4 regions of the Streptomyces sp. SD31 genome follow, and region 1 is predicted to be linked to each of the others. Evidence: riboswitches for the same ligand, from Rfam matches in the RefSeq annotation. Region 1 holds a riboswitch; each other region holds the start of a gene.
What was found. A riboswitch is a leader RNA that binds a small molecule or an ion and turns the genes downstream of it on or off. The one in region 1 is predicted to bind cyclic di-AMP.
Positions count from the first base shown of each region.

Region 2: another riboswitch for cyclic di-AMP. It lies ahead of ACTMVF_RS29750 (M23 family metallopeptidase); the one in region 1 lies ahead of ACTMVF_RS20565 (NlpC/P60 family protein).
Region 3: another riboswitch for cyclic di-AMP. It lies ahead of ACTMVF_RS16185 (peptidoglycan DD-metalloendopeptidase family protein); the one in region 1 lies ahead of ACTMVF_RS20565 (NlpC/P60 family protein).
Region 4: another riboswitch for cyclic di-AMP. It lies ahead of ACTMVF_RS06675 (transglycosylase family protein); the one in region 1 lies ahead of ACTMVF_RS20565 (NlpC/P60 family protein).

Region 1 is NZ_JBQHCX010000009.1:101,150-103,341, forward strand. Features, by position in the region: gene ACTMVF_RS20565 (NlpC/P60 family protein) at 174-1,340, opposite strand; cyclic di-AMP (ydaO/yuaA leader) riboswitch at 1,349-1,502, opposite strand; gene pcrA (DNA helicase PcrA) at 1,911-2,192, shown strand, end outside.
Region 2 is NZ_JBQHCX010000015.1:159,887-162,078, reverse strand. Features, by position in the region: gene ACTMVF_RS29755 (M16 family metallopeptidase) at 1-696, shown strand, start outside; cyclic di-AMP (ydaO/yuaA leader) riboswitch at 925-1,087, shown strand; gene ACTMVF_RS29750 (M23 family metallopeptidase) at 1,101-1,886, shown strand; gene ACTMVF_RS29745 (GntR family transcriptional regulator) at 2,117-2,192, shown strand, end outside.
Region 3 is NZ_JBQHCX010000006.1:421,653-423,844, forward strand. Features, by position in the region: gene ACTMVF_RS16185 (peptidoglycan DD-metalloendopeptidase family protein) at 1-868, opposite strand, end outside; cyclic di-AMP (ydaO/yuaA leader) riboswitch at 873-1,030, opposite strand; gene ACTMVF_RS16190 (alpha-galactosidase) at 1,338-2,192, opposite strand, start outside.
Region 4 is NZ_JBQHCX010000002.1:597,469-599,660, reverse strand. Features, by position in the region: gene ACTMVF_RS06680 (transglycosylase family protein) at 1-532, shown strand, start outside; cyclic di-AMP (ydaO/yuaA leader) riboswitch at 739-938, shown strand; gene ACTMVF_RS06675 (transglycosylase family protein) at 943-1,638, shown strand; gene eno (phosphopyruvate hydratase) at 1,970-2,192, shown strand, end outside.

The DNA of each region.
Region 1 (2,192 bases):
GGCGGGAGGTGCCGTGTCTTGACGCCCGACTCTGCGGGCGGACACCCCCCGGCACGTCCCCTTCCCGCCGTACGCGAGTGCGGCGCCGTGCGCCGGTGGCTCTCACGCGCGCGTGTCGGAAGTGCGCCACGCGCGCGTGCGGGTCGGAAAGTGCGCCACGCGCGCGTGCGGCGTCAGGCCGGGCGGACCACGCTGTGGATCGACGACTCCCCGTCGTAGTAGATCGACTCCTCGCGGACGTAAGCGCCGGGCTTCGGGGCGTGGATCATCATGCCGTTGCCGATGTAGATGCCCACGTGGGTGACGTCGTCGTAGAAGAAGATCAGGTCGCCGGGCTGGGCGTTGGAGAGGGAGACCGTGGTGCCGGCGTTGACCTGGTCGTAGGTGACGCGGGGGATGTCCACGCCGGCGGCCTTCCAGGCGGCCTGGGTGAGGCCGGAGCAGTCGTAGGAGTCGGGGCCGGTCGCGCCCCAGACGTACGGCTTGCCTATCTGGGAGCGGGCGAAGGCGAGGGCCTTCTCGGCCTTGGTGGCGTACGAGGAGTCCGACGCGGACGAGTCCGAGGTGCTCGAGTCGGACGGCTGCTCGGTGCTCTCCTGCTGCTGGGCGGCCTCCTGGCGTTGACGCTCCGCCTCTGCTTGCTGCCGGGCCAGCTCTGCGGCCTTACGTGCGGCCTCCTCCTGCTTGCGCTTCTCGATCGCGGCTAGGCGTGCCTTTTCTTCCGCCGTCAGCTTCGAGAGGAGTTCGCGTGCGTCGGCGAGCTTCCTTTGGACGGTGGTCTTGGCGGTCTGCAGGTCGTTCTGCGACTCGGTGAGCGTCTCGAGGCTCTGGGTGGCCTCCTGGCGCTTCTTCATCGTCGCGGACTGCTGCGTGAAGTAGTCGTCGACCGCTTCCTTCTGACGGCCGGTCATACGGTCCATCAGCTGGGTCTGGTCGAAGTAGTCCTGCGGGGTGTCCGCGAGGAGGAAGGTGGCCGTGTCGGGGGCGGTGGCGCCGGTGCGGTACTGGGCGGCGGCGTTGCGACCGAGTTCCTCGCGTGCGTCGTTGAGCTTCTGGGTGCGCTGGGCGACGTCGTCGAGGAGGGTGTCGACGCGCTTGCGCTGCTTCGCGGTCTTCTCCTTGGCCGCGTTGTACTTCTCGGTGGCCGACTCCGCCTGGCGGTAGAGGTCGTCGACCTTCTTCTCGACCTCTTCGAGGCTCGGCTTGTCGTCTGCCGAGGGGCTCGCGTTGGCCGTCTGGGACAGCAGGGCCACGGAGGTGAGGGCCGCCGTGGCGAGGGCGGGGGTCCGTATGCCTGCTACGCGCGTACCCGCGGGACGCGACTTGCGGTGCGACGCCAAGGGAGGCGACTCCTTCCGTACTCCGCCTACCGAGTTAGCTGTCGGGTTCGGGCGGGTGGTCCGGAAGGGTTGCCCTACGGCCTGTCCCTGGGCGGGATCGGGCCGATTCACCCCAAGTTCGGTGGGTCCCCGGCTCCGGCAGCGCGGCGGCGTACCGGACTCGGCGGAGGCCGCGCGGCCCGGCGACGTTCGCCGGAGGGGGTCGTACGGCCTGTCCGGCACGGTAGCCAACTCGTGTGGCCCCTGTGAAGGTTGATGTTCGATATGCCCGATACATTTTCGTGACCTTGAGTCAGGGCGTTGCGGACTGTGGTGGATGTGGGTGGGTGTGTAGGGATTTGCGATTTTTGGGTGGAGCGTTGAGTTTGGGTGGTTCCGGGCTTATGGGGTGTCGGGACTCTCGGCGGGCGGGGTGCGGGTTTTCGGTCGATTGCGGACCGTGACGGGAAGGGTGAGGAGGGTGAGGGGGCGGGGGAGGGGGTGGATCTGGAAGATCATCCGGTGTTGAAACAGGCGATGTTCTCGGGGTGGCCGCGGGCTGTCAGTGGGGCGCCCTAGACTCGGAGAGCGATGAGCAGCCTCTTTGACGACAGCTTCCTGGCGGACCTCCAGGCCCCACGCGGCCACGAGGAAGAACTCCCGCCGCCGCCCGAGGACGATCACACTCCGGAGCCGGTTCCGGACGATCTGTTCGGCGGGAAGTTCGACGTGCCCCCGGACCGGGACGCCTACTACCGCGACGGCGCCCCGCGCCCGGCCATCGACGCGGCCGCGCTGCTGGAGGGGCTGAACGAGAACCAGCGTGCGGCCGTCGTCCACGCCGGCGGCCCGCTGCTCATCGTGGCCGGCGCC
Region 2 (2,192 bases), on a different contig from region 1:
GCCTGGACCGGCTCCCCGGCCCAGCCCCGGCCCGTTCCGCCGGTCACCGCGGACGACACCGGGCGCGTCGTCATCGTGGACCGCCCCGGCGCCGTGCAGACGCAGCTGCTGATCGGCCGCATCGGCCCCGACCGGCACGACCGCGTGTGGCCCGCGCAGGTGCTCGGCACGTACTGCCTCGGCGGCACTCTTACCTCCCGCCTGGACAAGGTCCTGCGCGAGGAGAAGGGCTACACCTACGGCGTGCGCGCGTTCGGGCAGGTCCTGCGCTCGACCCCGGACGGCACGGGCGCGGCCATGCTCGCCATCAGCGGCTCCGTCGACACCCCGAACACCGGTCCGGCGCTGGACGACCTCTGGAAGGTCCTGCGCGGCGTCGCCGACGAGGGGCTCACCGACGCCGAGCGGGACTTCGCCGTGCAGAACCTCGTCGGGGTGGCGCCGCTGAAGTACGAGACGGCCGCCTCCGTGGCGAACACGCTGGCCGACCAGGTCGAGCAGCACCTGCCCGACGACTACCAGGCGACGCTGTACCAGCGGCTCGCCGCGACCGGCACCGTCGAGGCCACCGCGGCGGCCGTGAACGCCTTCCCGGTGGACCGTCTGGTGACGATCCTCGTCGGCGACGCGGCCGAGATCCGGGAGCCCGTCGAGGCCCTCGGCATCGGCGAAGTCACCGTCGTGGCCGCCGAGTAGCAGGCCCACACCGCGCCCGGACACCGCGCCGGGCGACGGCACGCGCGCGTAAGGGGCCCTGGTGACTTCGAAGCCACCAGGGCCCCTTTATGCCCGAATTGAGGGAAAGGTTGCCCGTCTGGCCTGTGGGATGCGCTACAAAAGTCGCGATCCGTTTGGGGATTGAAAGTCGCGCCGCTTAGCGTCTTCCGGGCTGTCCGTCAGGCAGTGCGCCGCGCCCGCGGCACCGGACAGCCATCGCCGAGTCCCCGTACGGCGCGAGCCAGGGGAGCCGGGGACCCACCGTAGTCCCTGGGGTGAATCGGGCGCCCGCGCAGCCGCGAGGGGGTCCGTAGGAGACCTTCCTGCTCCGAACCCGTCAGCTAACCCGGTAGGCGAGAAGGAAGGAAAGGACCAGCCACTACATGGCGTTCACCTGCGCCACCGGGAAGAACCGCCCCACCGGGAAGCACCGTCGCCCCAGCCGGTTCGAACGCTCCACCGCCCGCGCGGCGGGCGTCGCCGCTCTCACCGCCACCGGCGTCATGGGCACCCTCGCCGCCCCGGCGCTCGCCGCCGAACCCGCCGCCGAGCAGACCGGCCTCATCCCCGTCGTCACGATCGAGGACTCGATCGCCGACCAGATCGACGCCCAGGCCGCCGCCCAGGAGCAGGCCGCCGAGGAGGCCGCGGCCCGGAAGAAGGCCGCCGAGGAGGCCGCGCGCAAGAAGGCGGCCGAGAAGGCCAAGCAGGAGCGCGAGGCCAAGGAGCGCGCCGCCCGTGAGGCCGAGCGCAAGCGCCTGCTGTCCTACGTCGCCCCGATCTCCGGCTCGTACGTCTCCACCGGCTACAAGGCCGGCGGCGCCGTCTGGTCCTCCGGCAGCCACACGGGCGTCGACTTCCACGCCGCCAGCGGCACCTCCGTCCACGCGGTCGGCTCCGGCACCGTCGTGGAGGCCGGCTGGGGCGGGTCGTACGGCAACAACATCGTGATCAAGATGAACGACGGCACGTACACCCAGTACGGCCACCTGTCGTCCATAGGCGTCTCGGTGGGCCAGACCGTCACCCCCGGCCAGCAGATAGGCCTGTCCGGCGCCACCGGCAACGTCACCGGACCGCACCTGCACTTCGAGGCCCGCACGACGGCGGAGTACGGCTCCGACATCGACCCCGTCGCCTACCTCCGCTCGCACGGCGTGAACGTCTGACGCCTCCACCGCGCCTCCCCGAGGCCGCTCTCCCCGAGGACTCACCCCGCGGACGGTCTCCCCGAAGCCCCGGCTCCCCGAGCCGGGGCTTTCGGCGTTTCGGACGACCCGCTGTCCAAAAAATATCCATGGATTCCGACCCGCCATCGGAAATTCCAGCAGGTTGCAATAGAGTCACTGAACACACGTCATTCGTCGACGTTTCACGGGGATTAAGGCGGAGGTCGGTCATGCGTATTCCGGCGCACTCGGTATGCACCGCGATCCGGGACGACATCGTCGCCGGTGTCCACGAGCGCGGCAGCC
Region 3 (2,192 bases), on a different contig from region 1:
GGATCTCGAAGTGCAGGTGCGGACCGGTCACGTTGCCGGTCGCGCCGGAGAGGCCTATCTGCTGGCCCGCGGTCACGGTCTGGCCGGCCGAGACGGAGAGCGACGACAGGTGGGCGTACTGGGCGTAGTAGCCGTCGGCGAGCTGGATGACGACCTGGTTGCCGTAGGCGCCGCCCCAGCCCGCGGAGACGACGGTGCCCGCGCCAACGGCCTTCAGTGCGGTGCCGGTCGGGGTGACGAAGTCGACGCCGGTGTGGTACCCGCTGGACCACATGCTGCCCGCCACCTTGTAGGCGGTGCTGACGGCGGCACCGGCGACGGGGGCGGAGAAGCCGGTGGCCGTGTCGGCGCTCCGGGCGGCCGTGGTCGTCTTCTTCGACGCGGAGGACTCCGTGGAGGACTTCGTGGAGGACTTCGAAGCGGACGAGTCCTTGGAGGGCGCCGAAGAGGAGGAAGGCGACGAGGACTTGGGGGCGCTCGCCGTGGCCTTCTTGCCGATCGTGAGCTTCAGACCGGGGTGGATCAGCGACGGGTCCTCACCGACGACCTCGCGGTTGTCGGCGTAGAGCTTCTTCCAGCCACCGCTGACGTTCTGCTCGTCGGCGATCTTCGAGAGGTAATCGCCGACTCTCACCGAATAGGTCCGCACGTCCGTCTTCTTCTCGGCGGCCTTCTTCTCGACCGCCTTCTTCTCGGCGGCCGGAAGGGACTGAACAGCCTTTTCCGAAGTGGACTGCGAGGGAGCGGCGTGGGCGCCGGTAGCTCCCATGAGCGGGAGGGCGAGAGCGGCGCCACCGGTTCCGGCGACGGCGATGGAGCGGGTGAAGCGCTGGGACTTCGGGCGGCGGTGCTTACCCTTCGCGGGCATGGCGAATTCCTCTCCGGCGCCTGCGAGGTGAGCTGTCGGGTGCGGGCTGGAGATGCCCGGCCGCGCCGAAACGCGGCTTTACCCCTAGCCGTTCCGGAGACCGGAACAGGCGGTTGTACCTGTGGGTCCCCCGCTCCTGCCGTGGTCGGGTGAGTGTGCGCGGGCTCCGGGCGGCGGCAGGATTGGGCGTCCGTCCGGATTGGTGGCGAACGTAAGCGAGGAAGACGCACGGGAACAAGTGAGGGGTTCCGTCCGAATGCGTTCCTGTTGATCCCTTGTGGGAATTCCCGGTCACCCTCCGTGGATTATCGGCGTGTCACGCGACCCAAAACCCCTGGAAAAACACGCGAATTACGTGAACATGACGGGCGACGCACGGTCACGAATATGACGCTCCTCACGTGACACCGCTCCAGCTTCCTTTACGCCAGAGCGAGTTGGAATGAAGGCACCAATTCGGACAGAACCCCTAGATGCGACGCAGTCGGATAACCGTCGCATCAAGGTCACCCTGCAATCCGGTGCGCAGTCCGTGATGCACCAGTACGGCACCTCGGTGAATTTCGCCCGTTTCAAGGCATTCGTACGACTCTGTCGGGTCGAGGGCGCGCAGCCGCAAGGCCGGCAGGGATTCGCCGTAGCTCTGGGCCTGGAGCCAGGCGAGGACGACCGTCTCGTCCCCGAGTACGTACTGCACCGCGCTCAGCCCGCCCCGCGGCGGCCGCAGCCGATAGAGGTCGCCGCGCTGCACCACGGGCCGGATCTCCTTGTAGAGCGTCACCCATTTCCGGGCCTCGGCGAGCTCTTCCTCGCTCCACTCGGAGAGGTCACCGCCGACGCCGAGCACGCCCGCCATGGCACTCACGAACCGGAAGCGCAGCGAGCTGGCCCGGTGGTTGAGCATGGCGTTCGGGCTGTCGGTGACCCAGGCGGCCATGACCCGGGCGGGATGGATCTGACTGAAGCCGTGCTGGATGGCGAGCCGGTCGAGGGGGTCGGTGTTGTCGGAGGTCCACACCTGGTCCGTACGGCTCAGCACGCCGAGGTCGATCCGACCGCCGCCGCCCGAGCAGGACTCGAAGGCGACGCCCGGGTGCGCGGCCCGCAGCCGGTCCAGCAGGCGGTACAGGGCGCGCACGTGGTCGACCCACAGGCGCTGCGGATAGGGCTCACCGGGCCAGCCGGCGTCGGTGAAGCAGCGGTTGAAGTCCCACTTCACATAGTCGATCGGGGCGCTGGAGAGGAGCCCGTCGAGCCGCTCCCAGAGGTACTCCTGGACGTCGTCGCGCGCCAGGTTCAGCACGAGTTGATTGCGGAACTCCGT
Region 4 (2,192 bases), on a different contig from region 1:
GAACCCGTCCGGTGACTCCTCGAATTCCTCCGACTCCTCGAACTCGCCGAGCGGCTCTCCCGACACCTCGTCCGAATCATCCCAGGATTCCGCCCCTTCCTCCTCTTCGCCCTCTTCATCCTCTACGACGGACAACTCCTCGAAGTCCGATACGTCCGCCGACACGGGCGCCTCACAGTCGCCCGATGGCTCACCCGTAGAGACGTCCAAGGGCGACAATCGGGACAACTCGGAGCAGGGAGAGGGCTCCCGGAGTCTCGTCGACACCGGAGCCATCGACTCCGAAGCGACCGGCTCCGGGCGTCATCGTGGCCCCAGTGCCGACGAGAGCGAGGCGACCGAGAGCGCCGTCAAGTCCTCCGGCCGCCATGCCTCGTACACCGTGCGCGCCGGCGACACTCTCGCCTCCATCGCCGACTCCCTTGACCTCGACGGCGGATGGTCCGCGCTGTATGACGCGAACAAGCGGGCCATCGGTACTGACGCGAACCACATCTTCCCCGGTCAGACCCTGGAAGTCCCCACCGAATAGGGGGCGAACGGGGTGAAAAACAGCCGGAGTTCGCGTCATGATTTCGCACTGAATGTCCGCTTTGAATGCAGTGAGAGATAGATCTCAGAAGCCCTGATCGTCTTTGAAATTCCGCGAATCGCGTGGCTACGGTCATGACCGCTCGTCACCACGAGCCCCGGCTGCCGCAACGCCGAATCCTGCCAGCGGCCGTACGGGAACAGTCGTCGCGTCAAGCGCCGTAGGCAGGAGCGGGGGACCCAAGGTAAGCGCCGGGTCCGGCAGTTGAGGCCCTTCGGGGCCGCACGGCCGGAGTCGGCTAGGGGTGAAGCCGCGCAGCGGGAGCCGAAAGGCGACCGTGCGCGGCCGGGCAACTCAACCGGCCCGAACCCGACAGCTCACCTCGCAGGCGTCGGTGAGGGGATCTCTCCATGCTGTTTTCCAGCAAGGGCAAGCACCGTCGTCCGTCCAAGGCCGCTCGCGCCATAGCCGTCGTCGGCGTCACCGGCGCCGCCGCCGTCGCCGCCCCGCTGATGGCGGCCGGCAGCGCCTCCGCCGCCACCGCCTCCGAGTGGGACGCCGTCGCCCAGTGCGAGTCCGGCGGCAACTGGTCGATCAACACCGGCAACGGCTACTACGGCGGTCTGCAGTTCTCCGCCTCCACGTGGGCCGCGTACGGCGGCACGGCGTACGCCTCCACCGCCGACCAGGCCACCAAGGCCCAGCAGATCGAGATCGCCGAGAAGGTCCTCGCGGGCCAGGGCAAGGGTGCCTGGCCGCACTGCGGCACCGGCCTGTCGAGCGCCGCCTACAACGGCTCCGGCTCCTCGTCGAGCGGTTCCTCGCAGAGCAGCGAGAGCACCACCCGCTCCACCGAGGAGCAGTCGGCCTCCCGCTCCAGCGAGCGTCCGGCCGCCAAGAAGAGCACCAAGACCGTCACCACCCCGACCGGCAAGAAGGTCAAGAAGGGTGACGGCGAGTACAAGGTCGTCAAGGGCGACACCCTCAGCTCGATCGCCGCGGAGCACGACGTCAAGGGCGGCTGGGAGAAGCTCTTCCAGCTGAACAAGGACATCGTCGAGGACGCGAACCTGATCTACCCGGGTCAGCAGCTGCACCTGAAGTAATACGAGGGCGGCAGCTGAACCACAGGGCCCTCACATCCGTGGACCTCATAGCGAAGACCTCGTGAGGGTCACCCCCGTCCCCCACGGGCTCCCCGCTCCGGTGCGTGTTCCCCCGTACGCACCGGGGCGGGGCTTTTCTTTTCCCGTATGTCACCCACCTTTTGTTCCCCCTCTTTGTTCCCGCCCTTTGTTCCGGTAGGGAACAATGGGTACGGTTCGGTTCTGTCCACGGGACGGTCGGTCGGCTGCCGAGGTCCCCGAGGCGGTTAGGCTCTAGTCGCAAGGCTCACAGCCCCGCACTACCAGCGTCACATCCACGAAGGAGATGCTCGTGCCGTCCATCGACGTCGTCGTAGCCCGGGAAATCCTCGACTCGCGAGGCAACCCCACCGTCGAGGTCGAGGTCGGCCTCGACGACGGCAGCACGGGTCGTGCCGCCGTTCCGTCCGGCGCCTCCACCGGCGCCTTCGAGGCCATCGAGCTTCGCGACGGCGACCAGAACCGCTACCTCGGCAAGGGTGTCGAGAAGGCCGTCCTCGCCGTCATCGAGCAGA